DNA from 4 places in the Kaistia sp. MMO-174 genome. Region 4 is predicted to be linked to each of the others. Evidence: predicted binding sites of a transcription regulator. Region 4 holds the regulator's gene; each other region holds the start of a gene.
What was found. Region 4 encodes PhoB, which activates phosphate uptake and scavenging genes when phosphate is short. Its sites were predicted from a motif close to TGTCATNNANCTGTCAT; they were not measured.

Region 1 (3,754 bases), on a different contig from region 4:
CCCGTCGTCCGAAGGATCACGCCATCATCGCCGAGATGGACGGCACGATCCGCTTCGGTCGCGACTACAAGAACAAGCGTCGCGTCATCGTCGAGCCGGCCGAAGGTGCGGTTGGTCAGGATGGCGAGCTGCTGGAGCCGATCGAGTACCTGATCCCGAAGGGCAAGCCGTTCCATCTCCAGGAAGGTGACGCCGTGGAGAAGGGCGACTACATCATGGACGGCAACCCGGCGCCGCATGACATTCTGGCGATCAAGGGCGTGGAGGCACTTGCGGCCTACCTCGTCAACGAAATCCAGGACGTCTACCGGTTGCAGGGCGTGCAGATCAACGACAAGCACATCGAGGTGATCGTTCGCCAGATGCTGCAGAAGGTCGAGATCTACGACGCCGGCGAGACGGAGTTCTTCACCGGCGAGCAGATCGACCGGCTGGAGTTCGACCTGGTGAACGACAAGGCCAAGGCCGAGGGCAAGAAGCCTGCCGCCGGCAACCCGGTCCTGCTCGGCATCACCAAGGCCAGCCTGCAGACGCGGTCGTTCTTCTCGGCTGCCTCGTTCCAGGAGACGACCCGCGTCCTCACCGAGGCGGCCGTCAACGGCAAGGTCGATCCGCTCGATGGTCTCAAGGAGAACATCATCGTCGGTCGTCTGATCCCGGCCGGTACGGGTGGCACGATGGGTCGCATCCGCGAGATCGCTACCAAGCGCGACGATCTCATCCTCGAGGAGCGTCGGCGCTCCTCGGCGGGGTCGGCCCCGGCCCAGGCCCCTGCGGGCCTGCTCGGAGACCTGACCAACGCTGCCGAGTAACAGGCGCGTCGCATCGAATGAAAGGCCGCCTTCGGGCGGCCTTTTTTCGTGGCGCAGATGTCGCGGTCCCGGAGATTCGTCCCGCAGGCCCCTGCGGCAGCGCATCTGTCACAGGGATCCGCTAGGGTGATGCCGATCTCGGGCGGCCGGGCGTTTACGCGCGGGGAATATCGCGGGTTGCGCATTGGCTGCGCGCTCGCATAGAGAGTTCGAGTAGATAATTGGGCCACGTCCTGCTTGCGCGGAGCGGCGGTGCCTTCGTTGACCAGGCTGTTCGTCCTTTTCGGGGGTAGCTCCACTTGCGTAGCGTGATGGTTTGGATCCGGACGGGCGTGACGAGCCTGGTTCTCGTCGGGCTGCTTGCCGGTTGCGGCGGCCGGCCGAAGGACGTTCTGCTGCCGGTTGCCGTCACGGCGCCGATTCCGGGCAGCAGCACGGTCGACATGATGGTGGCGACGACGCGCCAGCGGTCGAACGTTCCGGGCGAGATCTTCACCGGCGAGCGTGGCCGGGCCATCGACTTCGCCAATATGGTCGTCTCGATCCCGCCGGATAATGTCCGCAAGAAGGGCGACGTGCAGTGGCCGAAGAAGCTGCCCGGCGACCCGACGAAGGATTTCGTCACCCTGAAGGCGCAGGACATGAACCTGAAGCAGGCGAGAGCCTGGTTCAATAGCCGCATAAAGGCGACGCCGAAGCGGCAGGCCCTGGTCTTCATCCATGGCTTCAACAACCGCTTCGAGGATGCCGTCTACCGCTTCGCCCAGATCGTGCATGACTCCGGTTCCGACGTCGTGCCGATCCTCTTCACCTGGCCGTCGCGCGGCAGTGTGCTCGCCTATGGCTACGACCGCGAGAGCAACAACTATTCCCGCGATGCGCTCGAACTGCTGCTGAAGGCGCTGGCCGACGATCCGAACGTCGACGAGGTGTCGATCCTCGCGCACTCGATGGGCAATTGGGTGACGCTGGAAGCGCTGCGTCAGATGGCGATCCGCGACAAGCGCGTGGCGCCAAAGATCAGGAACGTCATGCTGGCCGCGCCGGACGTCGATGTCGACGTGTTCCGCCGCCAGATGGCCGATATCGGCCCGAACGGCCCGCAGGTGACGCTGTTCGTCTCGCAGGACGACCGCGCCCTCAAGGTCTCCCGCCGCGTCTGGGGCAATATCGAGCGCCTCGGCCAGATCAATGTCGCGCAGGAACCGTTTGCGACCGAGATGCAGCAGGACAAGATCACGGTCATCGACCTCACCAAACTGCGTACGGACGACCGGCTCAATCACGCCAAGTTCGCCGCCAGCCCCGAAGTCGTGCAGCTGATCGGCGCCCGCCTGGCCGAGGGCCAGACGATGACGGATTCGAAGTCCGCGTTCGGCGACAGGCTCGTGGCCGTCACCACCGGCGCCGCCGCAAGCGTCGGAACCGCGGCGGGCCTGATCGTGACAGCGCCCGTCGCCATCATCGATCCAGAGACGCGCGAAACCTACAACTCGCAGATCAAGGCGTTCGGCAACACCCTGTCGGACAATGCTGACTCGGCCGGCGCGCTGCTGAAGCCGGCGAGCGGCGTCGCCTACTAGCGCCGCCGGCGGGCGGCCCGCCGCTAGACATGTCGCTTCTGTCATGGAGGCGACATGTCGGTGTCGCTTGGCTGAGACATGGGCGCACTACGACATCGCCGTTCCCTTCGAACGGAGACCTGACCATGTCGCTTCGCCATGCCTTTCTCGCTGGCCTGTCGTTCGTCGCGCTTGCGACCGGCGCTTCCGCCGCCGAGCCCCGCCAGTTCGACGCCGTCCTGAGCCACCATGCCGTCCTGCCGGCCCAGAGCTTTGCGGTTCCGCCGGCGGATGCGCCGGCCGCGCTCAACACCTCCGGCCGTTATACAGGCACGGGCGCCGATCTCGGCCGCCGCTTCGACCGCCTCTATTCGATCTACGATGCCGATACCGGCCTTGCCCGTCCCTTCGCCGGGCAGCCGGTTCAGGGCTTCTCCGGCATCCGCGCGCTCGGCGACGGCACCTACGTCGTCCTGACCGACAACGGCTTCGGCGCCAAGGCGAACTCCGCCGATGCGATGATCATGTTCCACATCGTCAGGCCGGACTGGGAGACGGGCCGCGTCGAGATCGTCAAGACGATCTTCGCCAAGGATCCGAACCGCGTGGTGCCGTTCCGCATCGTCAACGAAAACACCGATAGCCGCTACCTGACCGGCGCAGACTTCGATCCGGAGAGCATCCAGAAGGTGGGTGACAATTTCTGGATCGGCGACGAGTTCGGCCCTTATCTGTTCGAAGTCTCGGCCGACGGCACCGTGCTGAGCCTGAAGGAGACCGTCGTCGACGGCGTCACCTATCGCTCGCCGGACAACTATGGCGTCGTGATGCCGGCCGGTCCCGACAAGCCGCTGCCGGAATTCAACGTTCGCCGCTCGAAGGGCTTCGAGGGCATGGCGCTCTCGACCGACGGCAAGACGCTGCATCCGATGCTCGAGGGCGCGCCGTGGGACGCCAAGGTCGGCAAGTATCTCGAGAAGGGCGGCAAGTCGGTCCTGCCGATCTTCGATTTCGACATCGCGTCGAAAGCCTTTGCCGACAAGGTCCGCTACTATCCGCTCGAGGACTTTGGCAACGCGATTGGCGACTTCAACATGATCGACGCCAACCGCGCCCTCGTGATCGAGCGCGACGGCGGGGCAGGCGACCCGCGCGAGGGCTGGGCGAAGACCCCGGCCAAGTTCAAGCGCATCTATCTGATAGACCTCTCCAAGACCGACGCCGACGGCATCGTTCGCAAGGTCGGTTTCATCGACCTGATGGCTATCAAGGATCCGAATGCCGTTGCCCGTGCCGGCTCGAAGGAAGGCGTCTTCACCTTCCCGTTCGAGACGATCGAGAATGTCGACCGCATCGACGACACCCACATCATCGTCGCCG
Region 2 (3,754 bases), on a different contig from region 4:
GGCGGTCGCGTCGCGGTGGTCGAGACCGATGCGATCAAGGCCCTGGAGGCGGCCCTCGACGGCTATCGCGTCGGGACGGCCGAGGACCTGGCCCCCTGGGGCGAAGTCTTCATCACGGCGACCGGGCGACCGGGCGTGCTCGGCGCCAAGGCGATCGCCGGGATGCGCTCCGGCGCGGTGCTTGCCAATTCCGGCCACTTTCCCTGGGAGATCGATGTCGCGGCACTTCGGGCCCAGGCGGTCGGCTCGCAACTGGTGGACGATTCGCTGGAGCGGATCGAACTCGCGGATGGCCGCCATGTCGTGCTTGTCGCCGACGGGCGCATGTTCAACCTCGCTGGCCGCGAGCCGAAGGGCAATTCGATCGAATCCATGGACATCGGCTTTATGCTGCAGGCGCTGTCGCTCGCGCGCGTCGCCGGGGCCGGCCGTACGGGACTGGTGCCGGGCGCCCAGCCGGTTCCGGACGACATCAACCAGACGATCGCCCGCCGCATGGTGGCCGAGATGGGAGCGCATCTGTAGAAGCACCCTGTCGCCATCGGCGCGGCAGGATGGAACCTTCGGGAGCGGGCGGTCGGATGACGGACGAAGGCGGGATCGAGAGCCCGAACTATGGCGTACCCGCCCTCGACAAGGCGCTGGATATCCTGGAACTGCTGGCCGGCAGCAAGGAGGGGATGACGCTGGGCGAGATCGCGGCGGCGGTGGATCGCTCGGTCAACCAGATCTACCGGACGCTGGTGACGCTGGAGCGGCGGGGCTATCTGTTCCGCGCCCGTCCGTCCGGGCTCTATTTCCTGTCGCTGATGCTGTTCGAGATCGTGCACCGGCAGGAGCCGATGCGCGGGCTTATCGATATGGCTCTGCCGGCGATGCGCGCCCTCAGCGAGGCGATCGGCCAGTCCTGCAATCTCAGCATCCACGATGCCGGCCGGGTCGTCGTCATCGCTCAGATCGACAGTCCCAGCCCGTTCGGCTTTCGCGTCCGCGCCGGCGCGACCTTTCCGCTGTTCGAAAGCGCCACCGGCCGGCTGCTGATGGCGTTTGAGCCGGATGACGCCAAGGTGCGGTGCTGGCTGCAGGGCGACAGCGAGTCGGCCTTGGAAACGTTGGGGGTTGGTCTCGCGACGATCCGCGAGCGCGGTTTCGAGGAGGAGGCGGACAGCCTGCAACCTGGCGTCACCGACCTGGCCTTTCCGATCCTCTCTCGCGACGGCCGCGTCGTCGCGGCCCTGACCGTGCCCTATGTGACGACGAGCTACAGTCGCCGGCCGATCGCCGATGTCCGTGCAGCGGCCGGGAATGCCGCCGCGGCGATCAACGCGGCGATCCGGGGCGAGGGCGGCTAGAGCGTTTCCGAGCGAAGTGGAGACCGGTTCGCGTGAAGAAAACGCGACCAAACTAGCGCTCGTATTTTTCCAGGAACGCCTCGATTTCGAGGGTACGGAAGTCGGGCAGGGCGAGCCGCAGCGCCTCGTGATCCCAATCCCACCAGGCGAGCGCCAGCAGCCGGTCGGCGATCTCGGCGGGGAAGCGGCGCTTGATCGTTCTGGCGGCGACGCCGACGGCGATCTCATATGGGCCGACATCCTTCGTGACGACGGCGCCGGAGCCGATGATCGCGCCGGTGCCGATCGAGACGCCGGCGAGCACCGTGACGCCGTGACCGATCCAGACGTCGTGGCCGATCGTGCATGGGGTCGAGCGGCGCCAGTCGAAGAACGCGGCTTCGTCGGCTTCGCCCTCGAAATACTTCGAGGCGCGATAGGTGAAGTGGGACTGGCTGGCCCGCCATTGCGGATGGTTGCCCGGGTTGATGCGCACCGCCGCGGCGATCGAGCAGAACTTGCCGATCGTCGAATAGATCACGTCGCCCTGCTCGGAGACGTAGGAATAATCGCCCATCGTCGTCTCGATCATCGACGTTCCGGCGCCGACCTCGGTGTAGCGCCCGAGCGTCGATTGCTCGACGCGGGCGGTCGTGTGGATGGACGGCGTCAGGCCGAGCGGCATCGCGGGAACTCCCATGTGGTGGATCCGGCGATAAGTGGATCCAGATCATGACGCTGCGATGACTAAGCCGGCGAAGCCGATTTATGCTTGATCTGCCGTGTAGTGTTGTTCGGGCCCCAAGTGGAAAAGACCGTCACAAAAGCTTTGCTTCGAAATTGCATGATCCGCCCAATTCGGGAGATCATGACATGTTGGTTCTGGACGGCGTTGCGCGACACTTCAACAACAAGGCAGCCGTCAGCGACGTCAGCTTGACGATCGGCTCCGGTAGCTTTGTCGGCGTGATCGGGCGTTCCGGTGCCGGCAAGTCGACCCTGTTGCGCATGGTCAACCGCCTCGTCGATCCGACGGCCGGCTCCATTCGCTTCGGCGATGTCGATGTCACCAAGCTGAAGGGCCAGGCGCTGCGCGACTGGCGCGCCCGCTGCGCGATGATCTTCCAGCAGTTCAACCTCGTCGGCCGCCTCGATGTCCTCACCAACGTCCTGATGGGCCGCCTGAACACCGTCTCGACGCCGCGTTCGTTGCTGCAGCTCTGGAAGGACGAGGACCGCGCCGTGGCGCTTTCCGCGCTCGAGCAGTTCGATATCTCCCAACTCGCGGCGCAGCGCGCCGACAGCCTTTCCGGTGGCCAGCAGCAGCGTGTCGCGATTGCCCGCGCGCTGGTGCAGGAACCCGAGATCATTCTCGCCGACGAGCCGATCGCCTCGCTCGATCCGCGCAACACCAAGGTGGTGATGGATGCGCTGCTGCGCATCAATCGCCACTACGGCATCACCGTCATGTGCAACCTGCACTCGCTCGATCTGGCCCGCACTTATTGCGACCGGCTGATCGGCATGTCGGCCGGCCGTGTCGTCTTCGACGGCGTTCCCGAAGAACTGACCGAGGATGTCGCCCGCGACCTCTACGGCCTCGAGGCCGATGACGTTCTCGATTTCGACCCGGCGATTTCGCCGGAGCGTTTCCGCGGCGCCGTGCCTGCCGCGGCCTGATCTCAAGACCGAGTTCAAACGGTGCCGGAACGGCACTGCCAACACCTGGAGAATACCCATGCTGAACCGCCGCACGCTTTTCGGCGCCGCTTTCGCAGGCCTCGCGCTTGCCGGTGTCGCTTCGCCCGCTTTCGCCGACTGGAAGGCGGATTTCCCGGAGCTGACCATCGCCGTTATCCCGGCTGAGAACGCCTCGACCACCACCGACCGCTACCAGCCGCTGGCCGACTATCTCGGCAAGCAGCTCGGCGTTCCGGTCAAGCTGGCCGTCGCCACCGACTACGCCGCCGTCATCGAGGCGCAGCGCGCCGGCAATGCCCAGATCGCCATGTACGGCCCGGCCTCCTACGCTCGCGCCGTGCTGACCGGCGTCGAAGTCGACCCGCTGGTCGTTCCGCGCCATTCGAACGGCGCCACCGGCTATTATTCGGTCATCTATACGCTCGCGAACGGCCCCTACAAGTCGATCGACGACCTGAAGGGCAAGACGCTCGCTCTGGTCGATTCCAACTCGACCTCGGGCAACAACGCCCCGCGCTTCTTCCTGCATCGCGATGGCAAGGACGTCGACACGTTCTTCGGCAAGGCGATCTTCGCCGGCAGCCATGACAACGCCGTCCTCGCGCTTGCCCAGGGCACCGTCGACGCTGCTGCCAATTCCTGGAACTCGGAAGACGATTCCAACCTGACCCGCATGATCTCCAAGGGCGTTCTCAAGAATGCCGATGGCAAGCCGATGACGA
Region 3 (3,754 bases), on a different contig from region 4:
TCGACTGGGCGCTGTCGATGACGGCGTAGAGCTTGCCGGCTTCCTTTGCGTCGGCGACGGTGCCCGAGAGGGCGGCCCAGCCGATCGGCTTGCCGTTCTTGTCGGCCGAGACGATGGTCGGGTAGGCGGCCGGGGCGTCGGAGCGCTCATAGATCGTCACGACGGAGCCGATCAGGCCGTCCTCGCGCAGGTCGTTCTCGGCGGCGGTGACGAACAGGTTGCGCGACGGGATGGCGAGCAGGCCTTCCGGACCGATGCCGCCCGGCAGCGCCTGCAGCAGGGTCGGGGCCTTGCCGGCGCCTTCGTCCTTGTAGACGCCGACGAGGGAAGCGCGCTCGGAACCGACGAAGATCAGCTTTTCGGAACCGAAGGTGCCGACTTCGGCGCCTTCCGGCTCGTTGCCCTTCTTGTTGCGCTTTTCCGGATAGTGGCCGAGGCGGACGGTCTCGTATTCGAACGCGGTGCCACTGTCATATTCGAGCGTGCCGTCGACGTTGAAGATCGAGAAGCCGCGCGAGCCGCCCTTCCAGTCGCCCTCGTTCGAGGTGAAGAAGCGCGTGTCGTCGATCCACTGCACGCCGTCCGGCTCGCGGGCGACGTTCTCCATCTTGCCGGAGAGGTCGATCACGCCGTCCTTCTTGACGTCGATGCCGTCGAGATCGACCGTGCCGGCCGGGAAATGGTTGACAACCTTGCCGGTGGCGAGGTCGGCGATGACGATGTGGTTGTTCTCCTGCAGGGTGAGAACGACCTGGTTCTTGTCGTTGATATCGACGAATTCCGGCTCCGGATCAGTCGGGGCGATCGCGGCGAGGCCGGTGACGTCGATCACCGTCTTGGTGGCGCAATCGACGGAACCGTCAGCACCGATGGCGAAGCTGGTCAGGTTACCGCCGGGAAGCTGCGGGATGGCGCCTTCGTTGATCTCCTCGTCGCGCTCGTTCTCGATCGCGATGGCGAGGAACTTGCCGTCCGGGCTCCTGGCGAGCGAATCCGGCTGGCCGCCGAGGTCGCAGGTCGCCTTCACCGTCTTGGTCGCGAGGTCGACGATGGCGAGATGGCCCGAGGGCTCGCTCTTCGACTTCGACGTGACGACGCCCACCAGGGCGATGCCGCCAGCGACGACCGTCGAGGTCGGTTCGCCACCGAGCGCCACCGTGCCGGCGGGCTTCGGCGCCTTCGGATCGGCGATGTCGATCAGGCCGATGCGCTCGCCGGGGCTGTCGGTATAGACCAGCGTCTTGCCGTCGGCGGTCGCGGTGATGATCTCGGCGACGGTCTTCTTCGCGGCGTCGGCATCCCCGGGCAGGTTGTCGACGACGTGGAAGGTCGCGATGCGGTTGAAGTGCTCGGCGGCATTCGAGGCGAGGGCGGTGCCAGCGAGAAGCGTGGCGGCCAGCGCGCTGCGCAGGATCGGCTTGAGCATAGTTTCCTCAATCATTTCAGAGCGGTCCGTGGCAGGGACGCCGTGGATTGCCGGCAATAGACCGGCCGCGCATGACGGGGAAATGACGGTTTCGACGGGCTTGCTGCCCCGCTCACGAAGATTTCCACAATCCCGTGAATGCGTGGCTGGACAGGCCGGGGGCGCTTTGCTACATACCGCCTCGTTCCGGGGCGCCACGGTCCACACCGAAGCGCCGACGAACATGGGTGCATAGCTCAGTTGGTAGAGCAGCTGACTCTTAATCAGCTTGTCCTAGGTTCGATCCCTAGTGCACCCACCAAATTCGATCATTCGCTGGTCGTGGAGCCTGGTTTCTTTCGCTCCGTCGTTTCCGCGAATGGGTGCATAGCTCAGTTGGTAGAGCAGCTGACTCTTAATCAGCTTGTCCTAGGTTCGATCCCTAGTGCACCCACCATCTAATTCGCTAAGGCCGTCAATCAGTTAAGCTGATTGGCGGCCTTTTCATTTCCAGAACAGGACGAGAACGTGAGACCGCGTGAGACCCGCTAGAAGGTCTCACGTGAGACCTTTCGTTCTTTTCCTGCTGATTTATCGTGAGACCTTCCTGCTGACCGATGGGGGGAATCATGGTCGATCGTCGCTGGAATCGCTGCGTTGTGATGGCGGCCGTCATCCTGGGCGGCTGCACGCAACTCTACTGGGTGAAGAATGACGGCACCTGGATCGCCGATAATCCGGGGCTGCTGCGTCAGCTCGAGACGGACAAGGCGATCTGCAACGGCAGGGCGGCGGGTTCTCGTCTCGGTGGTTCCGTGCCGCGCTCTGAGGCCACGGTGAAATCCGGACCCGGCCGGGCATGGTCGGAAACCTCTGCCACCTATGACAACCTGGCGCGCAGTCTAGATCGCGCGGCCGATTCGGCTGACGTCTTCGAAGGCTGCATGGCGGAACGCGGCTACAGGCGCGCGCCAGCGCCTGTAGGCCGGTCCTGATCAGAACTTGGTGCCCTTGGCGTCGAGCCACACGCGCATCTTTTCCATGCCCGATTTCGCCATTTCCGGATGGCGGCCGAGGTAGTGCTTCATGATCGTCGTCGCGCTTTCCTCGGTGTGCCCGGTGATCGAGACGATTTCCGGGATTGTGCAGCCGGCGCGCGCGAGCCAGGTCACGGCCGTGTCGCGCAGGTCCTGGTCGTGGAAACCCTCGAGCGAGGGGCAAGGCTCGACCGTCCATAGCGGTTCGTTGCGGCCCTCGAGGGCGGCGGCCGCGGTGCCTTCGGCGTTGAGGACGCCGGCGACGGCAGCGGCCCGCACCTTCGTGAACTGCTTGCGGTAGGCGTCGCCCTCGTCGTCGGGCCACGGCCGCCATTTCTGTTCGTCGATCAGCACTTCCGGGAATGTCACCTTGCGGGCGGCGCGGCGGAGGCGGGCGGCCTGCAGGCGGACGTCGAGCTGCGGCAGGGCAGGGACCGTCACCACGGCGCCGGTCTTCGACTGGCGGAACACGATGCTGCCATCGATGCGGGCGCGCTCGACCAGGCGCAGGCGATCGTTCTGGCGCTGGCCCGTCACCAGGCCCATGAGGATCGCATCGCCGATCTCCGGCAGGCCGAGGGCATCGGCGGCCGCGATCAGCGTTTCCATTTCCTCGATCTCGCCGGCGCGCAGGCGCGGCGGTGTCGCCTTCATCTTGAGCTTCAAGAAAGGATTGAGCGGGATCGTCGCCTCATACTCGCCATAGGCCCGGGAGCACACGGCGATGATGCCTCGAGCCATGGCAAGGCCCTTGTCGGCCGCTAGGCGGCGATAGAGGCCCTTGGCGACAATTCGCGACACGGCCGCCGCCGGCGACGCCCATAGCTCCGGATCATAGGCGGCAAGCACGTCGGCCATGCTGCGATACCAGCGGATGGTCTTGGGCGCGAGGGCGCCCTTTCGCTCGCGCTCGCGGCGATCGTCGATCGGCTGCATTTCGCCGAGGCGGAAAAGGTGGTCGATGACATGGCCGACCGTCATGGCTGTCGGCCGCTTCGGACGCGCCAGGCGCTTGCCGTCCGCCTTGGCCTGGCGGCGGCTGGCGATCTCGATCTCGAAATCCTTCGACCAGGCGATCGCCTCGTCGAGCGAGAACCAACGGCCGTCCGGTTGTTTCAGGTCGCGGCCCTGATAGCCGAGCGCACGAAGGTGGCGGCCGGGGATGAACCTCGGCCGGCCGGCCCGCCATGTGACATGCGGGATCTTGATTTCGACTTTGCCCATGGAACGGCGAAATCCTAGCGGGCGATCGGGCGACGTTACGCGCGATGTGCCAGTGGCGACAAGGGACATGGCTCAACCTCTCCGGCCC
Region 4 (3,754 bases):
CATGATCTGCCGCAGCGTGGCGGAATCGAATTCCGTCAGGTCTAGAAAATGCCGAACCATGATGTCCTGCCTTGTCCGCTCAGGCGGATTGCCGTGCCGACGTCGCGGCTTCGGTTTCGATTGCGGAAAAGGCGGCATCGAGCTTCTCGATCGCCGCGTCGACTTCTGCCTTGCCGATGTTGAGCGGCGGCAGCAGGCGCAAGACGTTGTCGCCGGCGCCGGCGGCGAGCATCTTCTGCTCGCGGAGCGCCGCGACCACTTCCGGGATCGGCTTCAGCGCATGCAGGCCGACCAGCAGGCCCTCGCCGCGGATGTCGTCGATGACGCCGGGATGGCTGTCCATCAGGCCGCCGAGGCGCTGGGTCAGGTAGCGCGCGGTCTCGCGCACATGCTCCAGGAAGCCGTCGGCAAGCACGACGTCGAGCACGGCGTTGCCGACCGCCATCGCCAGCGGATTGCCACCGAAGGTGGTGCCGTGCGTGCCGGGGGTCATGCCCTTGGCAGCTTCATTGGTGGCCAGGCACGCGCCGAGCGGGAAACCGCCGCCAAGGCCCTTGGCCGAGGTGAGGATATCCGGCGTGATGCCGGTCCACTCATAGGCGAACAGCTTGCCGGTGCGGCCGATGCCGGTCTGGACCTCGTCCAGGATCAGCAGCATGCCCTCGGCGTCGCAGAGCGCCCGGATCTCGCGCAGGAACGCGTTCGGGAAGGCGCGCACGCCGCCCTCGCCCTGGATCGGCTCGAGCATGATGGCGGCCGTCTGCGGCGTCACCGCGGCCTTGATCGCCGCCATGTCGCCGAACGGAACCTGGTCGAAACCGTCGGCCTTGGGGCCGAAACCGTCGAGATATTTCTGCTGGCCGCCGGCGGCGAGCGTCGCCAGCGTGCGGCCGTGGAAGGCGCCCTCGATGGTGAGGATGCGATAGCGTTCCGGCTGGCCATTCACATAATGATAGCGCCGCGCCGTCTTGATCGCGGCCTCGTTCGCCTCCGCGCCCGAATTGGCGAAGAAGACGCGGTCGGCGAAGGAGTTCGCGACCAGCGTGTCGGCCAGTCGCTCCTGACCCGGAATGCGGAACAGGTTCGAGGTGTGCCAGAGCTTGCCGGCCTGCTCGGTCAGCGCCTGCACGAGAACCGGATTGGCATGGCCGAGCGTGTTCACCGCGATGCCGGCGGAGAAATCGAGATAAGCGTCGCCCTCTCGCGTAAAGACCCAGGCCCCCTCGCCTCGCTCGAACTCGAGCGGCGCACGCGAAAAGGTGTCGAAGAGGCTGGTCGAGGTCTTTTTAACGCTGGTATCGGGGGCGCTCATATCCCCTCCTTCGGATGAAACCACGGAAACGGATGCCTAAAAATCAAAGGTGCTGCCCGAGGCCGACGCGCCGAGCAGCACCTTTTTGCGTTGCCCTTATATCACGGTCGTGACGATTTGTGTCAATCAAATCACCGCCCGCAGCCACGTCACGACGGCTAAGCGTTTGACCGGACTCACGGATCGGGAATGCGCTGCAAGTTGGGGAAAACGGCCGGATCCTCTTTGACGAATCCCCCGGACTCTTGTCACCGAGTCACGCCATATAGTATTTTACTTTTCGTTAAGACACGAAATATCGAGCAGGTACCTCCCCCTGACCCTTGTATGGCGTCCGCAGTCGTCCGGCATCCCGGCTGAACGACCGTGACAGGATTCCGGGTATCGCTCCGACCGACAAGGACACGCTAATGACTTGGACGGACGAACGGGTTGAGTTGCTGAAGAAGCTCTGGACCGACGGCCTGAGCGCAAGCCAGATCGCTTCGGAACTCGGCGGCGTAACGCGTAACGCAGTCATCGGCAAGGTACATCGGCTGAGCCTCTCGGGTCGTGCCAAGCCGGCCGCAGCGCCGGTCGCCCGCCCGCGCAAGCCCGCGTCGACGACCAGTAGCCGCTCTGCAACGACAGGGCGTCCCAATCCCGTCAGGCCGATGGTGGCCGGCAACACGGCCCTGAAGCCTCTCGGCCAGATGGCGCCCGAGCCGCGGCGCGTGCCCCGGCCTGTCAGCTCGGACGACGTCGTCGTTCCGATCAGCCTGCACGCCACGATCCTCACGCTCACCGAGCAGACCTGCAAGTGGCCGATCGGCGACCCGAGCACCGAGGATTTCCACTTCTGCGGCCAGCGCTCGAATTCGGGCATTCCCTATTGCGAATATCATTCGCGGGTAGCCTACCAGCCGGTGCATGACCGCCGCCAGAAGAAGGCCGTCGGCGCCTGATCGCGCCAGCCTGACGACGACGGCGTCCGCGCCTTCGTCCCGAAATGCCATTCCGGCCGTGCCGCCCTCCCCCCGAGGCGCACGGCCGTTTCTTTTTGTAGCCCTCCCATCCGGGCAGCAAAAAGCCGCGCCGGGAGATACCCGAACGCGGCTTTGCTTGTTTTCAGGCCGCCTCCCGGGGGAAAGGCGGCGATGAAAGGGATTCAGGCGGCGGCGAACTGGTCGTCGAAGGAATAGCCGGAGCCCCGCACGGTGCGGATCGGATCCTTGACGCGGCCGCGGTTCACCGCCTTGCGCAGGCGGCCGATATGGACGTCGACGGTGCGCTCGTCGACATAGACGTCACGGCCCCAAACGCCGTCGAGCAGCTGCTCGCGGGAAAATACGCGGCCGGGGCTCTTCATCAGATATTCGAGCAGGCGGAACTCGGTCGGGCCGAGATGCAGCTCGCGACCCGAACGGCGGACGCGATGAGTCTCGCGGTCGAGCTCGATGTCGCCGGCGCGCAGCAGCGAGGCGATCACCTCCGGGCGCGAACGGCGAAGGATGGCGCGGACGCGCGCCATAAGCTCCGGCACGGAGAACGGCTTGACGACATAGTCGTCGGCGCCGGTGGCGAGGCCGCGGATGCGCTCCTGCTCCTCGCCGCGGGCGGTGAGCATGATCACCGGCAACGTGCGGGTGGCATCGCGGGCACGGAGGCGGCGGCAGAGTTCGATGCCCGAGATCCCGGGCAGCATCCAGTCGAGCAGCAGCAGGTCGGGCACGGTCTCGAGCAGGCGCATCTCGGCATCGTCGCCACGCGGCACCACTTCGACGGCATAACCCTCGGCTTCGAGGTTGTAGCGGAGGAGGAGGCTCAGCGCCTCCTCATCCTCGACGATCATAACGCGCGGCGTCATTCACGAAGATCCTAGCATTCAGGCGTTTGGTCAGTTCTGCTCATAGGCAACGGCGGTCGTGCTGGAATCGTCCTGCTTCGGACGATCCTCGGCCAGAACCTGGCCGGTGACGACATAGTGCACCGTTTCGGCGATGTTGGTGGCGTGGTCGCCGATGCGCTCGATGTTCTTGGCGCAGAACAGGAGATGCGTGCAGAAGGTGATGTTGCGCGGATCTTCCATCATGTAGGTCAGCAGTTCGCGGAAGAGCGACGTGTACATCGCGTCGATCTCTTCGTCGCGCTTCCAGACCTGGTAGGCCTGCTCGACGTCACGCGTGGCGTAGGAGTCGAGCACGTCCTTGAGCTGGGCGAGCGACAGCTGCGCCATGTGCTCGACACCGGTGTTGAAGCGCTTCGACTGGAACTGGCCGTCGAGCGCGATGACGCGCTTGGCGATGTTCTTGGCGAGGTCGCCGATGCGCTCGAGGTCGCTGGCGATGCGCTGGGCGGCGATGACTTCGCGCAGGTCCATCGCCATCGGCTGACGACGCGCAATGATCATGATCGCGCGCTCTTCACATTCGCGCTGCAGCACGTCGAGCTTCTTGTCGTCGG

Region 1: WFK98_RS11675 (esterase-like activity of phytase family protein) is a predicted target of PhoB. The motif match lies at 2,435-2,451, and genes of this name have one in related genera.
Region 2: phnC (phosphonate ABC transporter ATP-binding protein) is a predicted target of PhoB. The motif match lies at 2,064-2,080, and genes of this name have one in related genera.
Region 3: WFK98_RS13020 (esterase-like activity of phytase family protein) is a predicted target of PhoB. The motif match lies at 1,498-1,514, and genes of this name have one in related genera.

The regions. Positions count from the first base shown of each region.
Region 1 is NZ_JBBCUO010000002.1:1,197,210-1,200,963, reverse strand. Features, by position in the region: gene rpoC (DNA-directed RNA polymerase subunit beta') at 1-812, shown strand, start outside; gene WFK98_RS11680 (alpha/beta hydrolase) at 1,124-2,395, shown strand; gene WFK98_RS11675 (esterase-like activity of phytase family protein) at 2,521-3,754, shown strand, end outside.
Region 2 is NZ_JBBCUO010000002.1:148,383-152,136, forward strand. Features, by position in the region: gene WFK98_RS06660 (adenosylhomocysteinase) at 1-525, shown strand, start outside; gene WFK98_RS06665 (IclR family transcriptional regulator) at 582-1,352, shown strand; gene WFK98_RS06670 (chloramphenicol acetyltransferase) at 1,405-2,031, opposite strand; gene phnC (phosphonate ABC transporter ATP-binding protein) at 2,205-3,011, shown strand; gene phnD (phosphonate ABC transporter substrate-binding protein) at 3,070-3,754, shown strand, end outside.
Region 3 is NZ_JBBCUO010000003.1:230,453-234,206, reverse strand. Features, by position in the region: gene WFK98_RS13020 (esterase-like activity of phytase family protein) at 1-1,426, opposite strand, end outside; tRNA gene WFK98_RS13015 (tRNA-Lys) at 1,652-1,727, shown strand; tRNA gene WFK98_RS13010 (tRNA-Lys) at 1,787-1,862, shown strand; gene WFK98_RS13005 (hypothetical protein) at 2,035-2,400, shown strand; gene WFK98_RS13000 (hypothetical protein) at 2,401-3,666, opposite strand; gene WFK98_RS12995 (hypothetical protein) at 3,702-3,754, opposite strand, start outside.
Region 4 is NZ_JBBCUO010000007.1:89,136-92,889, forward strand. Features, by position in the region: gene argF (ornithine carbamoyltransferase) at 1-60, opposite strand, end outside; gene WFK98_RS23960 (aspartate aminotransferase family protein) at 80-1,312, opposite strand; gene WFK98_RS23965 (GcrA family cell cycle regulator) at 1,723-2,256, shown strand; gene phoB (phosphate regulon transcriptional regulator PhoB) at 2,460-3,158, opposite strand; gene phoU (phosphate signaling complex protein PhoU) at 3,189-3,754, opposite strand, start outside.